2 linked regions of the Prolixibacter sp. NT017 genome follow. Each later gene encodes a partner of the first gene's protein in a complex. Links are inferred from orthologs where the notes say so. Each region holds a gene or a part of one and is shown on either strand. Other genes may lie near its edges.

Evidence for each region.
Region 2: the proteins of pheT (region 1) and pheS are in contact, whole or in part, in a crystal structure (PDB 6P24), measured with the Escherichia coli proteins. The link is inferred for Prolixibacter sp. NT017 from one-to-one orthologs.

What each region holds. Positions count from the first base shown.
Region 1 is NZ_BLAV01000001.1:3,407,215-3,417,740, forward strand. Bases 4,218-7,309 are described here. They hold pheT (phenylalanine--tRNA ligase subunit beta), read left to right. Parts: upstream 4,218-4,581; coding sequence 4,582-7,038; downstream 7,039-7,309. Other genes in these bases: GJU87_RS14165 (hypothetical protein), read right to left, coding at 4,218-4,249; GJU87_RS14175 (DMT family transporter), read left to right, coding at 7,109-7,309. Also shown: GJU87_RS14140 (aconitate hydratase), read left to right, coding at 1-1,282; GJU87_RS14145 (CCC motif membrane protein), read left to right, coding at 1,426-1,803; GJU87_RS14150 (hypothetical protein), read left to right, coding at 2,145-2,336; tRNA (adenosine(37)-N6)-dimethylallyltransferase MiaA, read left to right, coding at 2,411-3,328; GJU87_RS14160 (NUDIX domain-containing protein), read left to right, coding at 3,325-3,780; more of GJU87_RS14165, read right to left, coding at 3,887-4,217; more of GJU87_RS14175, read left to right, coding at 7,310-8,017; GJU87_RS14180 (phosphotriesterase), read left to right, coding at 8,084-9,130; GJU87_RS14185 (O-acetyl-ADP-ribose deacetylase), read left to right, coding at 9,195-9,698; GJU87_RS14190 (GNAT family N-acetyltransferase), read left to right, coding at 9,741-10,241; GJU87_RS14195 (SRPBCC domain-containing protein), read right to left, coding at 10,257-10,526.
Region 2 is NZ_BLAV01000001.1:4,448,129-4,458,475, forward strand. What follows is about bases 2,425-5,337. They hold pheS (phenylalanine--tRNA ligase subunit alpha), read left to right. Parts: upstream 2,425-3,327; coding sequence 3,328-4,347; downstream 4,348-5,337. Other genes in these bases: GJU87_RS18535 (hypothetical protein), read left to right, coding at 2,425-2,473; GJU87_RS18540 (hypothetical protein), read left to right, coding at 2,481-2,798; GJU87_RS18545 (helix-turn-helix transcriptional regulator), read left to right, coding at 2,969-3,199; GJU87_RS18555 (DUF6599 family protein), read right to left, coding at 4,417-5,259; GJU87_RS18560 (aldo/keto reductase), read right to left, coding at 5,335-5,337. Outside these bases: GJU87_RS18520 (FAD-dependent oxidoreductase), read right to left, coding at 1-710; GJU87_RS18525 (glycoside hydrolase family 18 protein), read right to left, coding at 968-1,981; GJU87_RS18530 (hypothetical protein), read left to right, coding at 1,997-2,140; more of GJU87_RS18535, read left to right, coding at 2,159-2,424; more of GJU87_RS18560, read right to left, coding at 5,338-6,513; GJU87_RS18565 (alpha-amylase family glycosyl hydrolase), read right to left, coding at 6,882-8,279; GJU87_RS18570 (TIM-barrel domain-containing protein), read right to left, coding at 8,303-10,347.

The sequences.
Region 1 (10,526 bases):
CACTCCGGATTTGGCGACTCCCGTTTCGCAATTCGGTAAAGTAGCCAAAGAAAACGGATGGCCGTTGAAAATGGAGGTTGGGTTGATTGGTTCTTGTACCAACTCCTCTTACGAAGATATCAGCCGGGCTGCTTCAGTAGCTAAACAGGCTCTCGACAAAGATTTGAAAGTAAAAGCAGAGTTCACCGTTACTCCGGGTTCTGAGCAGGTTCGCTACACGGTTGACCGCGACGGTTACCTTGATACATTCGAGAAAATTGGTGGTGTGGTTCTGGCCAATGCTTGCGGCCCCTGTATCGGACAATGGGCACGTCACAACGCCGAAAACCTGGATGAGAACTCCATCATGACTTCGTTCAACCGGAACTTCTCCAAGCGTAACGATGGTAACCCGAAAACTCACGGTTTTGTGGCTTCACCCGAAATCGTTACTGCATTCTCGATTGCCGGCACGCTCGATTTTAATCCGGCAACCGACTACCTGGAAAATGCGAAAGGAGAGAAAGTTAAACTGGACGAACCGACTGGTGATGATTTGCCAGCCAAAGGTTTTGACGTAAAAGACCCGGGGTTCATTCCGCCTTCGTCTGAAAACAAAAATGTAGACGTCGTCGTGAAACCGGATTCAGAACGTCTCCAGCTGTTGACTCCGTTCGAGCCCTGGGATGGCAAAAACCTGACCGGCATGAAACTGCTGATTAAGGCAAAAGGAAAATGTACCACTGACCATATTTCGATGGCCGGACCATGGCTTCGTTTCCGTGGACACCTCGACAACATTTCCAACAACATGTTGATTGGTGGCGTCAACTACTTTAATGATCGTACGAATGCCGTGAAAAACCAGTTGACCGGTGAAATCGGTGAAGTGCCGGCCACCGCACGTGATTACAAAGCCAAAGGAATCGGCTCGGTTATCGTTGGCGACGAAAACTACGGTGAAGGTTCTTCGCGCGAGCATGCCGCTATGGAACCACGTCATCTCGGCGTACGGGTTGTGCTCGTTCGTTCATTTGCCCGTATCCACGAAACAAACCTGAAAAAACAGGGTATGCTGGCATTGACATTCGACAATCCTGCCGATTACGACAAAGTACAGGAAGACGATACCATCGATGTATTGAAACTGACCGAATTTGCTCCGGGAAGTTCACTGATCGTTGTCCTCCATCATGCTGATGGCACAACCGACGAAATTGTTGCCAATCATACTTACAATGAAGCACAGATTGAATGGTTCAAAGCCGGTTCATGTCTCAATTTCATTAAAGAAAATCAATAAGCTTTCCATAAATGATAAAAAAAGCCGGTAGCAACCGGCTTTTTTTATACAATTTAAACTTTCCATCCTATTATTCTAAAATTTGTATATTATCAATCTCATTCCTTATATTTACACCAACTAACATTCAGAAAAACAAAGGTATGGAATCAGAAAACACGCAAAATGAGCAGACCAATCAAACAGGAGCTCCACACTCCTTTCAACATGAAATTCCTAATGCATCGGTCGTATTAATTCTCGGAATTATCGCCCTGATTATTTCATTTTTCAACAGTCTTGTAGGTATCGTTGCCGGCGTTGTCAGCCTGGTAATGGCCCGCAACGCAGAGCGCCTATACAACGAAACGCCAAGGCTTTACACTCTATCCTCTTTTTCTAATATCCGTAGCGGAAAGACCTGTGCCATCATTGGAATCGTCATCGCCGTTTTAAAAATTATTCTTATCGGAATCATCCTCGGATTGCTTGGAGCATTCATCCCGTGGGATCAAATTACACATGGAAGTATCCAATTATAAAAATAGTTTGATTCTACATTTTTTAACATTTTTTAATACAATTTCTAACCGATTTTAGAATTTCATCTTTTACTTTGAAATGCTGTTTATGAAAATAGTTCTTAAAAGAAAGTTTTAAACGAGTTTTAGTTTTTCTTTTTCAAGGACTTAAAAAACAGATCGCAAATTTGACAGTTGGGTTACTAGCCATCAGGTCATACTATAAAAAATAATCAGCCTTGTCGGAGGCGGCATCAGAAAATGAAAGCTGTCTGATGTTTTGAAAAGGATTGTGCTTAAAAAATAAAAACAGAAAACATTTTCCGATTAGATCTTAATTTATTGAACTAAATACGATTATCATGGAAAAGAACCTTAATGCACCGGAGGTTACCTTTAAGAAAAGCGTAGCCCCGTCTCAGTTCCTTGACGTCAAAACCAGAGAAAACGATTTACTTATGGAAACGGAATGGGATAACTTGGACGAGTACTCTGATTTCGGTGAATTGGAGGATCTGAATCAAATCTACGGAGACATCGACGAGATCTTATAACTGAAGGGGCTTTGGCCCCTTTTTTATTTCCGGCCCCCCTTACTACCTTTGCACAAAACCCGTGCAACCCATTCATGAAAAATACCCTTATTGTTTTGCTTGGTCCTACTGGTGTAGGAAAAACAGATCTCAGCATTGAAATTGCCAAGCACCTTCACACCGAAATCATCTCCTGCGACTCTCGCCAGCTTTACAAAGAAATCCGAATTGGAACTGCTGTTCCGGAAGAAAAATACCTGCAGCAGGTTCCCCATCACATGATTCAAAACCTTTCGGTAGAAGATGAATATAACGCGGGCAAATTCGAATACGATGTGCTGAATGTGCTGGACAAGTTGTTCCAAAACCATCAAACGGTTTTGATGATCGGCGGCTCCATGCTGTACATCGACGCGGTGTGCAAGGGAATCGATGACCTACCGACGGTCGATAAGGAACTGCGTCAAAAACTTCTCGACCGGTTCGATAAAGAAGGACTGGAACCTTTACGCACAGAATTGAAAAAGCTCGACCCGGACTATTATGAGCAGGTGGATCTGAAAAATCCCAAACGCATCCTCCATGCACTGGAGATATATTATATGACCGGAAAACCTTATTCTTCCTTACGGAGAGAAGAAGCCAAAAAACGACATTTCGATATCATCAAAATAGGGTTGAACCGCGACCGCACCGAATTGTACGACCGAATTAATCAGCGCGTGGAGCTGATGATTGAAGAAGGTTTGGTTGAAGAAGCCCGAAGCGTTTACGACAAGCGCCACCTGAACCCATTGAATACTGTTGGCTACAAGGAACTCTTTGCCCATTTCGACGGAGACTTCACGCTGGAACATGCCATCGAACGAATCCAGGCCAACTCCCGAAAATATGCAAGGAAACAACTTACCTGGTTTCGGCGTGATAAAAACATTCGCTGGTTTCATCCTGATGAGAAGGAGCAGGTACTGCAATATATTGACGAACAACTTTCGCAAAGCGAGAAAGCATGAAAGGGGACTTCACCATACGGGTTTATGGATTGATTTTAAAAGGACGAAATGTGCTGCTGACCGACGAATTCCAGTTAGGACAACCAATGACCAAATTTCCCGGTGGTGGACTCGAATACGGCGAAGGAACCATCGAATGTCTGCGGCGGGAATTCAGGGAAGAAATGCAGCAGGAGATTAAAAACATTCAACACTTTTATACCACCGACTTTTTCCAACAAGCAAAGTTCTTCGAGGAAACTCAACTGATGAGCATCTATTACCGGGCTGACTTTGCCAACGAACTCTTCACCGATTTTCCGGTTTCCGCGGAACGAGATTATTCTAACCTGAATAAAAACGGCGATATGCATTTCCGGTGGTGTCCCATCGAAAATATCGGGCAACAGCTCAGTTTTCCGGTTGACAAAAAAGTAGGTGACATGTTGCAGCAAATGGACGATTCCTATTAACATAAAAAAGCGAAAACATCGATATGTGCTTCCGCTCAACTCATTATTTTCCTAAATCCGGTTGTATAATAATCGGAACTAATTATCAGCAGACTTCCGGGATGAATCAATAATCGTCTTCATCCTCTTCTTCTCCACTCTCTTCGTCTGCCACGTCTTCAATTTCGTCAACGTCATCGTCCGTTTCTTCCAGACCTTCCATCACGAAATCATCGCGCAGCGTTCCGTCATCATCATAGTCGTCATCATTTTCGATAATTTCGTACGCCTCATCACGAGTCATTCGGACCAGGTAGTAATATTCTTCCGCTTCAAAAGGCAAAGCCGAAACAATCTCACCCTTCGAATTGGTGTAGGTTACCAGATTGTCTGCAAATCCAAAGGGATACTGGATTTTTATCTGTGTCTGAGTATCGGTGGGAAGTTTATCGTAATCCTTTACAACCCGGGGTTTAGTTATTCTATCCATCTGCAAATCAATTTAGGTCTGAAATAATTTCGTTCGTTTTTTCTAATCTTGACTGCCAAACTGTCTCCGGCAGCATTCACTTCATTTATATGGTCGAAAAATAGTAATTCAGGACATCTAAAAAACAACTTTGAGAAATTTATGAAAAAAAAAATTCTTAAATCCCGTTTTTGCTTTCAATCATCTGTTCTTCAACATATATCCTTCATACTATATAACTATTTTTCTTCCGAAAAATTGCCAAATCTCTTCGCGAACAAAGGGTTTGGGCTTTGGGGTGAAATTCTCTACATTTGTTGATTCTGAAAATAAGCTGAATTAAACATCGAAAAATGAAGCTATCATACACCTGGTTAAAGGATTATATTGACCTGGATTTAACTCCCGGGGAAGTGGCTGAAACCCTGACCCAACTTGGCCTCGAGGTAGGCAGCGTAGATGAGGTAGAAACCGTAAAAGGAGGTTTGAAAGGGATCGTCATTGGTGAAGTGAAAACCTGCGTTCCCCATCCCAATTCCGATCACCTGAGTTTGACTACGGTCGATTTGGGCAACGGAATAGAAAGTCCCATTGTTTGTGGTGCTCCCAATGTGGCGCAGGGACAAAAAGTAGTCGTAGCAACTGTTGGAACTACACTTTATGACGGAGATAAAGAATTTCTGATCAAGAAAGCGAAAATACGGGGCGAAGTTTCGGAAGGGATGATTTGCGCCGAAGACGAAATTGGCCTCGGAACCGACCACGCCGGTATTATGGTATTACCTTCCGAAGCAAAAGTTGGTATGCCCGCCAGTGACTATTTCAATGTAAAAAGTGATTATGTCATTGAGATTGATCTGACTCCAAACCGTATCGATGGTGCTTCACACATCGGTGTGGCCCGCGACCTGGCTGCTTATTTGAAACAAAACGGGAATATCGATTATCACGTTCCTTCGGTAGATCATTTTTCGGTGGACAATCATGATCTGGATATTCCGGTAACCATTGAAAATAAAGAAGCCTGCCCGCGTTATTCCGGAGTAACCATTTCCGGTATTACCGTAAAGGAATCACCCGAATGGCTTCAAAACCGGCTGCGTTTGATTGGACTAAGTCCGATCAATAACATTGTCGATATTACCAACTACGTGTTGTTTGAAACCGGTCAGCCACTTCACGCTTTCGATGCTGCGGAAATTGCCGGTAACAAGGTGATCGTGAAAACGCTTCCCGCCGGAACGAAATTCGTCACCCTCGACGAAGAAGAGCGCGAGCTCGATGCCAATGACCTGATGATTTGCAACGAATCGGAAGGAATGTGTATTGGTGGTGTTTTCGGCGGAATCAAATCAGGTGTAAAAGAATCGACCACGGCCATCTTCCTGGAAAGTGCTTATTTCAACCCGGTTTATATCCGGAAAACGGCCCGGCGTCACGGATTGAATACCGATGCTTCGTTCCGCTTTGAACGTGGCGTCGACCCGAACAACGTGATTTACGCACTGAAAAGGGCAGCATTGTTGATCAAGGAATTGGCCGGCGGAAACATCTCATCCGACATTGTCGATGTAGTAGCCGATTCTTCCGTTATGGACTATTTCCCGGTTACGGTTTCATATCAACATATCAACCGCCTTATCGGGAAAGATATTCCGGCCGAAACCGTGAAAAGTATTCTTACTGCTCTCGAAATAAAAATTGAAGCAGACACTCCGGATAACCTCGATTTGCTGGTTCCACCCTACCGCGTAGATGTACGCCGGGAAGCCGATGTGATTGAGGAAATTTTGCGGGTGTACGGTTACAATAATGTAGAGCCCGAAAGTGCCGTAAAATCAACCATCCAAAATGCAGAGTTTCCAGATAAGATGAAACTCCAGAATTTGCTTTCGGAAATGTTGACGGCTAACGGATTCAACGAGATCATGTCTAACTCGCTGACCAAAGCCGGGTACTATGAAGGGTTGGAGAGTTTCAAGGCTGAAAATACTGTTGAGTTATACAATCCGCTGAGTTCCGATTTGAACGGTATGCGCCAAACATTGATTTTTGGCGGTATGGAGGCGGTTGCCCGGAATACCAACTACCGGAATCCGGATTTGAAACTGTATGAATTCGGTAATGTATACAAGTTCAAAGGCAACAAATCGACCGACAATCCGGTGAAGAATTTCGCCGAGGAAGAGCATATCGGGTTGTGGATTACCGGCGAAGACGAACCGGAGAACTGGACTACACAGAGTCGTCCGACCACATTCTTTACCCTGAAAGCTTTCGTGGAAAATATGTTAACGCGACTGGGACTGGATGTGATGCAAGCCCAGGTGGATACGGTCGATTCCGATATTTTCTCTTCCGGTTTGGAATACAAATTCAATAACCAATTGATTGCCCAAATCGGCTATGTTAGTTCGAAGGTGAAAAAGACTACGGACGTGGACGCTGACGTTTTTTACGGCGACCTGAACTGGACCGCCATATTGAAACTTTTGGACAAGAACGGTGTTTCTTATACGCCGCTTCCCAAATATCCGGAAGTGCGCCGCGACCTGGCTCTTTTACTCAATAACGATGTAAAATTCAGTAGTGTAAAAGAAATTGCCTACAAAACGGAACGGAAACTCTTGCGCAACGTCAGCATTTTCGACGTGTATGAAGGGAAAAACATTCCGGAAGGCAAGAAATCATACGCGGTAAGTTTCTTCCTGCGCGACGAGGAGAAAACACTGAAAGATAAGCAGATTGACAAAGTGATGAAGAAGTTGCTGAGCGCGTTCGAACGCGAACTGAATGCTCAGTTGCGATAAACATCATTAATAAAATAATTCGGGGCCAATTCGAATGTTCGGGTTGGCCCTTTCTTGATTCACAACGCTAATGACGCCCAATACAACCAAAGGGGTTTTGCTGGCTATGACCACAGCCTTTTTATGGGGATTTCTGGCCATTGCCCTGAAAGTGGCCTCAACCATGGTCGACTCGTACACCATTGTATGGTTTCGTTTCACCATCGCTTTCCTGGCTTTGTTCTCCTTCTTTCTCTTCCGGAAACGGGGAATGTTGCGCATTCTTATCAAACCACCATTTATTCTGGTGGTAGCAGCGCTGGCCCTTGGATGGAATTACCTGGGGTTTATGCAGGGTGTTAGTTACACTTCGCCGGGGAATGCACAGGTCATTATCCAGCTTGGACCGGTTTTGCTGGCGTTAGCCGGCATCATCGTCTACAAAGAGAAACTTTCCAAAAGGCAAATCATTGGTTTTATCGTGGCCTCAGTAGGATTTCTACTCTTCTACCGCCAGCAATTAATCACTATGCTGGGCAGAGAAGCCGATTTCAACACGGGCGTACTTTGGATTGTATCAGGAGCTTTTGCCTGGAGCATTTACGCTGTGTTTCAGAAAAAACTGGTGCAAACCCACCATGCCCAGGCAATGAACATGTTTATTTACGGCTTACCGGCCCTTCTTTTCATGCCGGCTGCAAACTTTCGTCACCTGGCAACCCTTACACCGGGTTGGTGGATTCTCCTGATTTTCCTTGCTGCCAACACACTAATTGCATACGGAACGCTGGGAGCTGCCTTCAAATACATCGAAGCGAATAAAATCAGCATCATCGTCGCGATGAATCCCATCATCACCTTCATTACCATGGCCATCCTATCGGAACAACATGTTTCCTGGATTCCACCGGAAAATATTTCCCCACAGGGTTATCTGGCTGCCATTCTTGTGCTTACCGGCGCGGTACTAGTCGTCAAGAGAAAACGAATAAAAGATTGATGACCATTCGTTGAGTTTAGGTGGCTAATTTTTTTTATTTTTTGCCAACCTAAACAAAACGAACTTATGAATCTTAGCTTTGCCAGACTAAACCGGGTCATGCTCGTGCTCATGGCCGCATCCTTATTTTCCTGTCAACACGACAAATCCAAAATAATGACCGTGACCGGCGAAATCCCGGCTTCGCAAATGGGTGTCACGCTTTCGCATGAACATATTCTGGTCGATTTTATCGGTGCCGACAGCATCAGCCCAGACCGGTACAATCGTGAAGATGTGGTAAAACGGGTTCTTCCCTACCTGGAAGCACTAAAACAATACAATGTAAATACGTTTGTCGACGGAACGCCCCAGTTTCTGGGCCGTGACCCCGAATTGCTAAAAGAGTTGTCGGAAAAAACCGGCATGAATTTCATTACCAACACCGGTTGGTACGCCGCCGGAAATTACAAATACTTACCTCAGGAAGCTTTCGATTTAAGTGCCGAAGAAATTGCCGCACGCTGGATTGATGAAGCAAAAAACGGGATTGGGGACACCGGTATAAAACCCGGATTTATTAAGATTGGCGTGAATGATCCGATGACAGAGATGGATGTGAAAATTGTGAAAGCGGCCTGCATCACGCACCTGGCAACCGGACTGACCATCATGTCGCATACGGGACTGGCCGGACCGGCCTTTTCGCAGTTGAAAATTCTGGATGAATACGGAGTTGCGCCGTCAGCTTTTATCTGGACACACGCCATGATAGAGCCGAAAATGGACAAAATCCTCACCGCTGCCGACATGGGAACCTGGATTGGTTTTGACAATCTTACTCCTGAATACAAAATGGTCAGCCGGATGCTGGATCTCCTCAAATACTTTAAGGCTGCCAGACGACTTGATCGGGTTCTGATTTCTCAGGATGCAGGTTGGTACTCTCCGGGAGAATCCAATGGAGGCGATTTTAGGGAATACTCCACCATTTTCGATACGTTGATGATATTGCTCGACAGAGGAGGTTATACTATGGATGAAATTAACCAAATCCTGGTGACCAATCCTGAAAACGCATTCACCATTCGCGTAAGGAAATTACAGAAACAGACTGACAAAACTTCGGATTAGCATTTCCGGGCACTTCCTGTTCCTATTTTTGTAACTTCGTTATTGAATAAAAAAGGGAACAGTTATGACGGATATTCGGGTTACCAAAGGAGATATCACACAACTGAAGGTTGATGTAATTGTGAATGCTGCCAATAATTCACTATTGGGCGGCGGTGGCGTCGACGGTGCCATTCACCGGGCGGCCGGACCAGAACTGCTGGACGAATGCCGTACCCTGAACGGATGTGCGACCGGCGATGCAAAAATCACGAAAGGTTACCATTTGCCTGCAAAATATGTGATTCACACAGTGGGCCCGGTTTGGTCGGGAGGCAATTACAAAGAACGTGAATTGCTGGCCTCGTGCTACCGGCGCAGTCTGGAAATTGCAGTCAGTCATAAACTGAAATCAATTGCCTTTCCCAACATCAGTACAGGCGTATATCATTTCCCAAAAGAAGAGGCTGCGCGCATAGCAGTGACAGAAGTGAAACAGTTTGTAGAAAATTCGCCATTACCTGAGGAAATCATTTTCTGCTGCTTCGACGATGAGAACTATTCCCTTTACCAGGAAGCTTTACGTTGATCAGTCCGAACAATTTTTTCTCTTTTTGCTATTTTCGTCACCATGAAAATTACCATGAAACCGGTCACCAATCCCCACTCCATCGAATTAGTCGCCCGGCTGGCCGAAGAAATCTGGAACGAGCATTACGTGCCAATCATCGGGCAGGAACAAGTCGACTACATGATTGGGAAATACCAGTCGGTTCCGGCAATTACCAACCAGATTGACAACGAAGGCTACATCTATTTCCTGATATACGCCCAAGAAAAAGCGGTAGGATACGTCGGAATACAAATCAGGGACAAGGAACTGTTCCTGAGCAAATATTACGTGCACAGTTCGCAGCGTGGGAGAGGATACGGAAAAGAGGCGCTGGAATTCATCCGCCAATATGCGGTCGAGAGAGGGTTGAAAGGTATTTCCCTTACGGTGAATAAATTCAACTCGAACAGCATTGCTGCCTACGAAAGAATGGGGTTTCTCAATCTTGGGCCTACCGTCGCAGATATTGGCAACGGCTTCATCATGGATGACTACAAAATGCGCCTTCCGCTGGATTAATTCCGGAAAACCGGATTAGGTAAACAGTTCGGCCAGGCTACCGTAATAGTCTTCTTCCCAACCACTTTTCATGTTATCGAAAGCTTCGTCGGGAATGTTGGTCTGATGAATCTCCATGCTGGTTCCATGCTTGTCGGGATGCAGTTTAATGGTGACGACCGAATCTTCATCCTCACCGAAATACCACTTCTGAACAATTTTTTTATCCTGTTCGAACTCTACATTCTCGCCCGATATAGCTCCATCCCAAATGCTGAACTGCGAGCCCGGCTCGGTACTCATCAC
Region 2 (10,347 bases), 1.0 Mb from region 1 along the record:
TCGGCTTTCAGCTTCTTCCCACTACTCAGGCTCACTTTAAGCTGGTGGCCATCGGGAGCAAATTCCTGCACCGCATCTTTCAGGTAAAGCGCTACTTCCATCTCTTTGAAATGCTGATGCAACTGGGCCGCCATTTCGGGGTCCATCATGTTCATCACCTGCTCAGCAGCTTCCACCACCGTCACTTTCACGCCCCGGCGGTGCAGGTTTTCGGCCATTTCCAACCCGATGAATCCGGCGCCGATAACGATAGCAGAATGGGGCTCATTGTCATCGACGAAAGCTTTAATGCGGTCGGTGTCCTGCACATTCCGTAAGGTGAAGATATTGGGTGAATCGATGCCCGGAATAGGCGGCCTCACCGGCGATGCACCGGGCGACAGTACCAGTTTATCGTATGTCTCGTAATATGTTTCGCCGGTTTGGGAATTGTATATTTTTACTTTTTTGCTGGCTGCATCGATGTCTTTCACTTCGGTGTGAATACGCACATCGATGTTGAAGCGGTTGCCGAAACTTTCCGGCGTTTGCACCAACAGTTTGTCGCGTTCTTTAATCACGCCTCCGATGTAATAAGGCAATCCGCAGTTTGCATACGAAATATGCGGCCCTTTCTCACACATGATGATTTCGGCGTCTTCGTCCACTCTCCTGAGCCGGGCTGCTGTGGTGGCACCACCGGCTACTCCTCCTACAATGATGTATTTCATGCTCATTTCTCAATCAACTCCTCTCACTGTCTGCAGAACAGACCGTATTATACCTATTCAAATTGAAATATTGCTTTTTCTTACAGGTTGGACGGCTGGCTCTATTGTTTCGGTTTAGGGCCGCAAATATATAAAAATGGAGGTGTCTGGATATGTAGATGATGAGATTATAAGGAATCCTTAACCTTCTGCATGTCCTCTTAAAACAGGGATAACATAGTATTTGAGATTGTTCGGGCTAAACAAAATGATAAAGTCTACCGGGCGGTAGTGGCTTCGGTATGAATAGCCTGAAGAAGGGATGTGGCGGCTCCCGGTGCAACATCCTGCGTTAGTTCCCACGCCATAATTCCTGCATAGCTTTTGTCGATAAGATAGCGGGTCTTCAGTGCCAGCAAATCAGGGCCATTGTATGAGTAGTCGCCGGCCTTGTTCATGTTCACGCCGGGCTGATACCGGGCAACAATTTGGCGGTAGGTGAGTGCCGATGGCTCATCGGTGGAGGCTCCGGGCACCCGTCGTCCGTAAAACGGCACACCGCCTATGAGTTTCGATTTGGGAACACCTGCTTCGCTGAATGTTGTGAGTGCATCGACAAATTGATTGGCAGTGGCCTGGTTGCCGCTGTTGTCAAACGAGTCGTAAATCATCAGGTTGAGGAAATCGGCGTAATTGGCTATCGCGACGGAGCGCTGTACATTGTAAGTAGTTGCCGCCACCGAGAACATCAGCTTCTGATTGTGCAGGGATGCTGACAGATCCGAGCAGAGTGCTTCGTAGTCCTGCTGTGGAATCGATTGAGGGTAGTCTTCCCAGTCGAGGTCCACTCCGGCGAGCTTTTCGCTTACGCAGAAGTTGGTGATATCGGCTACATACTGCGCTCTTTTTTCGGCGGAAGCCGCCATCGGGAAAATGGTTTCTGATTCGTACCAACCGCCCAGCACCAGGAAGAGCTCGATATGCTGACTGCCAATGGCCGATTTGACCTCACGGATGTGCGCTGTCATTTCCGGAGAAATGGTGAAGCTGCCTGATTGGTCGGGTGCTACCGAGAAGAAATAGACGCGTGACAGTAAATTCAGTGCGTCGAAATCGAAGCTGCTGAAGCTGTAATCGGGCAAATAGCCGGCGATGATGATCGGGCTTTCAACGGTTGTGGGTTGAGGTGGTGTTACCGGGCTGTCGTCCTTTTGGCACGAAGCAAGGATAAACATCAGCGGAAGCATCGAAACCAGCCACTTCAGTTGAAATCGGAACAGGTTGTTTTTCATTTATTGGTCAGGTATATGCCTGGAAAAGCATGGTACGGTGCCGAAGATAGTCATCTGCGGCATGACTGGCAAAACTTTTCAAATGTGGAAAGAGTCAGAAAGAAGGCAGGGCTTAACGACGGAGCCGGGTGGTCGTACCGGACAGATCAGATTGGCTGAAACAACCGGTTTTACTGGTTGGAACAACTCCGTTCGTCGTTGGAAGATGTCAGCGGTTGGTTGGAACTACTCCGCTACCCGTTGGAACTACTGCGACAGGTGTTGGAACTACTCCGTCATGCATTGGACGAAGTCAGCGGGTCGTTGGAACTACTAATGCAGCCGTTGGAACCACTTTCCGGTAGGTTGGACGAACCCGGAGAGGTGTTGGAAGTACTTCCCCGGTCGTTGGAATTACTCCGGCATGCGTTGGAGGAACCTAGCGGTCAGTTGGAACTACTCCGGCATGCATTGGGCGAACAGGAAGGCGAGCGGAAACCACATGCCGGGTAACGGAAACATGTACCGACGAAGCGGAACGTACTCCGGGCCTAACGGAAAATACTTGCTAACTGCCGGAAAGTCAGTTTCTGCTGCCGGAATAGCAGTCGCGGACAGCGGAAACATCTCCGGTGGTAACAGAAACTATCCGGGGCACAGCGGAATGATGATCACGAGCGGCGGAAACATGATGGCCGGCACCGGAATGAACAAGACGGTGGGCGGAAACGACTCGGCGATTGGAGGAATGAATTGGAAGGTCAACGGAACGGACTACTGGTACGACGGAATATCGTTAAACGGGAGCATAATCATGGATCGTGGTCAAAATTTCTAACCCGGGGAACTCCCTGTTGGGTCAATTTCATCCCAAACGGGTATGATTTGCGTTGCTTCGTGTTATTATATACCCGTACGGGTATATTTTTGTGTCGAAACCATTATTTTATACCCGAACAGGTATAATTGACCAGAATAATGTTATTTTTATACCCGAACAGGTATATTATGGATAGTAAGAAGGTACATCAGTTTGTTAAAGAGAAACGAAAGGCTTTGGGTTTAACCCAGGAAGAACTTTCGTTTAAAGCCGGCGTCGGACTGCGGTTTATCCGTGAGATCGAGCAGGGCAAACCAACTTTGCAAATGAACAAAGTAAATCAGGTGCTTAAACTTTTCGGGTACGAACTGGGCCCGGTTCCTGTCGACAGAAATGATTTGACCCATGAAGGAAGCTAACGTTTATATGCACAATCAGTGTCAGGAGCTGGTATGGACTCCCGGGGTATTTCCCCTCTTCCTCATGAAAGTCCGGCGATTATGCTGATTATTTTATAAATTTGCCCTTCAGAAAAAATCCGGAAGGAATGCTAGATAAGATCGAACAACTGAAGAAAGAGATTGAAGCCGTGGCGGCTCAATCGGCTGAGGAAGTAGAACAATTGCGTATTAAATACCTCAGCAAAAAAGGAGAGGTTTCAAAACTTTTTGCTGAATTCCGGGATGTTCCGGCTGAGCAAAAACGCGAAGTTGGACAGGCCATTAATACCCTCAGGGATTTTGCCCAGGAGCGTTTGGACGTGTTGCGCAGCGGTTTGCAGGAGCAGAAGGATAGTGTAGCCGGTATCGATTTTACCCTTCCGGGAGAATCGATGAAACTGGGTACCCGTCACCCGCTTTCCATCGTACGGAATGAGATTCTCGATATCTTCAAGCGGTTGGGTTTCGTGGTAACGGAAGGACCGGAAATTGAAGATGACTGGCATGTTTTCTCGGCGTTGAACTTTCCGGAAGAACACCCGGCCCGCGATATGCAGGATACATTCTTTATTCAGCGTAATCCGGATATTTTGCTGCGTACGCATACTTCTTCGGTGCAGGTGCACGACATGGAAGAGATGGAGCCACCGATTCGTACGGTCACTCCGGGGCGCGTTTTCCGGAACGAAGCCATTTCGGCCCGGGCACATTGTATGTTCCACCAGATTGAGGGATTGTATATCGATGAGAATGTTTCGTTTGCCGACCTGAAACAGACCCTGCTTTACTTTGCACAGGAACTTTTCGGCGAGGAAACAAAAATCCGGATGCGTCCGTCGTACTTCCCGTTCACCGAGCCGTCGGCTGAGATGGATGTTTCGTGCTCTATTTGTGGCGGCGAAGGATGTAACGTTTGTAAGCACACCGGCTGGCTGGAAATTCTCGGTTGCGGTATGGTCGATCCCAATGTATTGGAATCATCGGGCATTGATAGCAACAAGTACACCGGTTTTGCCTTCGGAATGGGAATCGAGCGCATCGCCATGTTGAAATACGGTATCAACGACTTGCGCCTCTATTTCGAGAATGACGTGCGCTTCCTGAATCAATTCAAATCAGCTCACTAAGAGTTTACTTCATATTATATAAGAAAGGCTGCCTTTATCGGGCAGCCTTTTGTTTTGCATGAAATAGGTCTATAAGTTTTTCATGGTTTCTTTGGCAAGAGCGAAAGCTTTTTCCGGTGTTACTTTGCCCGATGCGCCCACCAGGTAATTCCCTTTCCACAGTAGGTAAATAGTACCGTTAAACGGATCGTCGATGGTGTATTCTCCCTCTTCTGTTTTGATGGATTCAGCCTGACTGAACTCCTGGTATTTCTTCATGGTTTCGGCTGCAGCATCCCGATCTTTTTTATGCATAATAAAAAGCGTGAAATCGCCTTCACTGCCGGTGTATTTTGCCCTGAAGGCCGAGCCCATCATGCTTAATCCCATGAAATTGGTAGAGACATACTGCTGTGAATGCGGTACCATGCTTTCTTGCGGAAAAGCAGCATACTGAGCCGGCAGCTTCGGGGCTTCACACAAAGTGGGAGCCAGTTGCTGAGCCACTTTTGTCAGAAGAGTTTCCCCGGCATTTTCTACATGGTATGTATTCATCTTCACGTAGTATTTTCCGGTTGTGAAATTCAGCGTGGCATCGTCGTAATAACCTTCGAGACCGATGGATTTTGTATCGGCAGATGGCGGACGTTCCATGCTGTAAATTCCGTACGCATGAACCGGGTCGTGCTGGTCGTAAATTTCGATGGTCAGCTCGGCATCTCCCTTTTTGTATTCGGCAACGTACAGTTTTTCGAACGCGTAGCTGAAGTAAAACTCCGAAGCACCGTCGATGCGTTCGAATAGGTTGTCGCGGTTGTAGGTTTTCACTTCACCGTCCTGTTGCCATCCCTCAATCTTTGGGAATTTGACATCTTCAGCGAAAGCAAAAACCGGCAGCAGCAGAATGAGCAGAATCAATGGTTTTTTGAACATGAACATTTGGGTTTAAAAATTCCGGGAACAATTCAAAAATCATCCCCGGATAGTGAAGGTTAATTAATTGATTGATTATATCAGAAACTCGCCCGGAATATTCCGGATTCGGGCGATATCGGCTACCCGTTCACCAACATTCAGACCGTTGGGACAGGTAACGGTGCATTCATCACAATTGGCGCATGGATTTTCGGGTAATGAAAGTGCAGCTACTGTTTCGTATGCTTTTGCCGGATAACTGTAGCCGTAATTGTACATGTACGATCGCATCAGGTCGGGTATGGGCAGATTTTCCGGACACTGCCCGTTACAGCTTTGACAACCTTGGCAATACAATCCTACTTCGTTGGAAGCCAGTTGCAGGTCGCTCATTTCTTTTGCGTCCAGGTTGATATCAGAAGCAACCGACCAGTTTTCCATCAGCATCTCGTAGGTGGTGAAGCCGGGGATACAGGTATGAACATCCGGATTGGTGAGCGCCCATTTTAACGCCGCTTTGCAGTTCACCGGTTTTTGTTTTTCCCGGTCGAGGAAACCTCCGGCCATGTTTTTCATTCCAATAATACCTAAGCCTGCTTCATTGGCTTTTCTTAACGCTTTGTGAAGCTCTTCATCTTTCGCCAGGCGGAAGTTATAAGAAGTCAAAACAACTTCGTAAATCTTGCTGTCTACGGCTGCATTGATGACTTCAGCCATGTTGGAATGTGTGGTTACGCCCAGATGTTTTGCTTTGCCCTCTGCTTTGGCTTGTTTGAGTGCTGCCAGGTAACGCGGATCGAGTGTATAGTCTTTGTCGTTGGCGGCATGCAGATAGAGAATATCGACATGATCCATTTGCAGCCTTTTTAGACTAATGTCCAGCATTTCCATGAATTTCTCAGTGGAAATCCCCCCACCGTCTGGGTGGATTTTCGTGGAAACGATAAATGAATCGCGTGGTTTGTCTTTGAAAAACTCACCAACCATCTCTTCATTGCGACCACCCTGATAGCCGTGTGCCGTATCGAAATGTTTGATTCCTATTTGGTAGGCGGCTTTCAGAATGTTGGGATTGTCAGCGCGCATAACGCCCATACTGACAATGGGAAGTTCGATACCGGTATTACCCAGTTTCCGGGTAATGATTTTCTTGTCGGCTTTCGATGAAGCCCTCGCATTTTCGGGAGTGAAAGCAACGGCAGTTGTTAATCCAGCCGTAGCAGCAGCCCCCAGCCGCAAAAAATGACGGCGGTCAAGTTTAGCTTCTGACATGTTGTTAATTGTTTAGTTGGTTTTTCAGTTTCAATGTTTAAAAATGCAACCAATCAGTCGGTTGCAAGCAATGTAGGAATTTGTAAATATCCATATCATCCGTTGCACTGTTCGGAATAACCTCACAGGGAGTCTTCCTCTTTAATTATTTAATTCACAAGATAATCTGAAGCGTCCAGAAACAAAAGAAGCGTAGGATTCAATGATGAAATGAAATTGCTTACAGGAGAGTATAGTGGTTGAAATTACTGGTTGTTGAATCTTATTTAGAAAGGGAAAAAATTTGGGTAGAGTTTTCAAAAATAAAAAAAGCACCTTCCCCGGAAGGAAGATGCTTCAACGATAAAAACTAACTAAACCAAACTAAACTATTTTACAAATATCTGGTAGCCCCACGGTTTTAGTTTAAAGATGCCGTTGAGCGTACGTTCCTGTCCGGTGAAGGCTTCCTTGAAAGTTCCTTCCGGAATGGAGCCGGTAATTTCGAATGACACCGCTTCCGGTGATAGGTTGAATACCGATACTACCTCGTTGCCGTTGTTCTTACGTGAGAAGGTTAATACTTTCGGCATTGCTGAGTTCTGCAGGTTCTCAAAGTCACCGCCCGAGTTTCCGTTCCACAGCGCATTGTTGTCTTTCTTCAGCTGAACCAGCTTATGGAAGAAATTACTCATCGACAGATCGCTCCAATCGATTTGGTCTTTCTCGAAGAATGAGAGGCGCTTGTTCAAACCGGCTTCCTGGCCACTGTAAATCAACGGTATTCCCGGAACAACAAAAGTGAGTGCCGAGAATGTTTTCACTGCATCGCCCAGACGCTCGTATGCAGTACCGTTCCAAGAGTTTTCATCGTGGTTGGTGGTAAACATCATCGGGTACGAACCTTGCGGGTAAGCAGCGTATGTTTTCTCGAAGTAGTTGACGATATCAGCCGAGGTTTTTTTCCCTTTGTAAATCTCATTCATGATGTGAAGGAAGGGCCAGCCATAATTGGCATTGAATGCCTTTTTCAATAGGTTCATGTTGTCAGCATCTTCCGCCAGCATGTACACCGGTTTGATGGCATCCAGTTCGGCGCGCGCCTGGTTCCAGAAATCGACCGGAACGCTACCGGCAACGTCGCAGCGGTAACCATCGATGTTGGCTTCTTTTACCCAGTATTTCATAGCGTCGATCATGGCCGCGCGCATGTTGGGATTGTTGTAGTTTAAATCAGCAACATCGGTCCAGTCGGGAACCGGAGAAATGATGTGACCCAGCGAATCCTGCGTGTACCAGTCCGGATGTTCGGTAATCCATTTGTTGTCCCATCCGGTGTGATTAGCCACCCAGTCGAGTAACACGTGAAAGCCCATTTCATGCGCTTTGTCTACCAGTTGCTTGAAATCTGCCAGGTTACCGAATTCAGGATTAACTCCCTTGTAATCTGCGATAGCATAATACGACCCCAGCGTACCTTTTCGGTTCTTTTCGCTAATCGGGTAAATCGGCATAATCCAGAGAATGTCTACGCCCAGTTTTTTCAGACGGGGAAGACTTTTTTCAAAGGCGGCGAAGGTTCCCTCTTTGGTGTACTGACGAATATTCACTTCGTAAATGGTCGCGTCGCGGGACCAATCTGGAAAGATGGCTTCTGCCTTGCCCGGACCGGCAACCTCTTTTTCATTAGCTTTTTTCTCGGCCTTCTTTTTCGACGTGCCGTTGCAAGCCGTAAAAAACATGCCAGCCATCAGGGCCAATACCAATAAGTTTCTTAATCTAAGCATCACTTTCTGTTTTAGAATAACGATTAATTCAGTTGTATGGTCACCTCATCACTCATCTTCCACGGGAAGCGAATAACGAGATTCTTTTCTTTCATTTGGGCAGAATAGGCTGTTCCCTCAGCGTTTTCGTTCAGCGGGATTTGAACATTGTCAACCTGAACGGTTTGTATGCCTTCTGCATGGTGAACAACCAGTTTCATCTCCCGGTTTTCCGGTGCACCGGAATAATGTCCTCCATCACGCGTGAAGCGAAATGTCATGCCATTTTTGTTTGACTGTTGTGTAAAGTGCAGCAATTCATACTCGCCTTTTTTGTAGGCATTTCGCGTATGACCGTCGTCGTCGTACATGGTGTACTCAGCCTGTTTTACTTCCGGCGAATGGTAATAATCAACCGTTAGTTTCTGGCTTGAATACTGGGCGGTGGAATAGAATACCGGTACTGACGGAATGAAACTTCCGGCTTTGACAAATACGGGAATCGTCGAGTCGTTCAGGTTAAAGTGAACCCAGCCATTGCCGTCGTATTCCTTTCCGCTGAAGTAATCGAACCATGTTCCGCGCGGCAACAAAATGTCGTTCGATTTTACTCCTGCATTTAACACCGGTGAAACAAGAAAGGCATCACCCCAATAGTACAGGTCGTTGTTGGACCAGTATTTTTTCGGATAAGCCGATTTATAGAAAACGGGGGAGGCCAGAGGTTCTCCTGTTACGCTCTGTTGCCACGCCAGGGTATAATTGTAGGGCATCAACCGGTAGCGCAGTTTGATGAGGTTGCGCACGATGTGTTGTGTCGAATCGGAATAATAAATCGGTTCGGGCGGCGCCGTTCCCGAGTGCGGTCGGAAAATGGGGTTGAATACGCCAAACTGCAGCCAGCGGCGATACAATGCTTCGTCCTTTTTCCCGATGCTGAAACCACCCAAATCGGAGCTGGCATAAGGAATCTGGCACATGCTCATGCCCAGCATGATGGGAACCTGCGCTTTCAGTCCTGCCCATGAGTGCCCTACGTCTCCCGACCAAGGGAAACTGGAATAACGCTGTGAGCCGGCAAATCCGGCGCGGTTGAGATGGAATAACCGAACATCCGGATAGTTGGCTGCGTATTTGTCGTGTAGCATTTTGCTCCACACAAGACCAAACGCATTCTTTACATCGTTGGCCTTTCCGTTAATAAATACCAGGTTGGATGGCAATGTTTCGGGTTCGCCCAAATCGCCCCACCAGCCTGAAACCCCAATCTTGATTTGCTTGTTGTATTTCTTCCAGAACCAATCCTGTGCTACCGGGTCGAACATATCAATCAGGCCAGCTTTTCCGAAGTAAAAGTTCTTAATGATACCGGTTTTGCCATTTTGGTCATCGGCCAGGATGCCTAAACTATCGGCTTCCGGAAAGTTTTTCGATGACTGCAGAATGTACGGCTCGGTAATTAAAATGGTGTGAACGCCTTTCTTCTTGAAATCGGCGATCATTTTCTTCGGTGTCGGCCAGTTCTTCCTGAACCAGTCAAGGTCGCCCATGCGCCAGTCTTTTTCGCCCTGCCCAAACCAATAGAGGTCGAGGATGATTCCGTCGAGCGGATAACCAGCTTGTTGCATGCTGTCAACAACATCGCGCGCTTGTTTCTCCGTTTGGTAACCAAAGCGTGACTGCAGGTTGCCGAGTGCCCAACGTGGGGGCATCGGTTGCGTTCCGGTTAAATGAGCCAGCGAATGATGAAGGTTTTCGAAGGTTTTTCCCGCCAGGAAATAATAAACCAATTGTCCACCTGTTGCTCCCAGTTCCATGGTGCCGGCATTTGTCTTACCTAAGTCAGCATAACCAATGGATGGATTGTCGAACAGAATGCCGTATTCGTTGGAGGACACAAAATAAGGAACCGAGAAATTCAGATTCTCTTCACCCCAGCCGTAACCGTAGTGTGCTTCGTTGTTGAGGTGTAAGCGATATCCTCGTCGATTCATGGAAATGGCCCGCTCTCCGCCACCGAAAATCATTTCCCTTGGCTGTAAACGGAAGCGAAAACCAGCCGTGTCCTGTTTCGAAAAAGTGGCTTTTT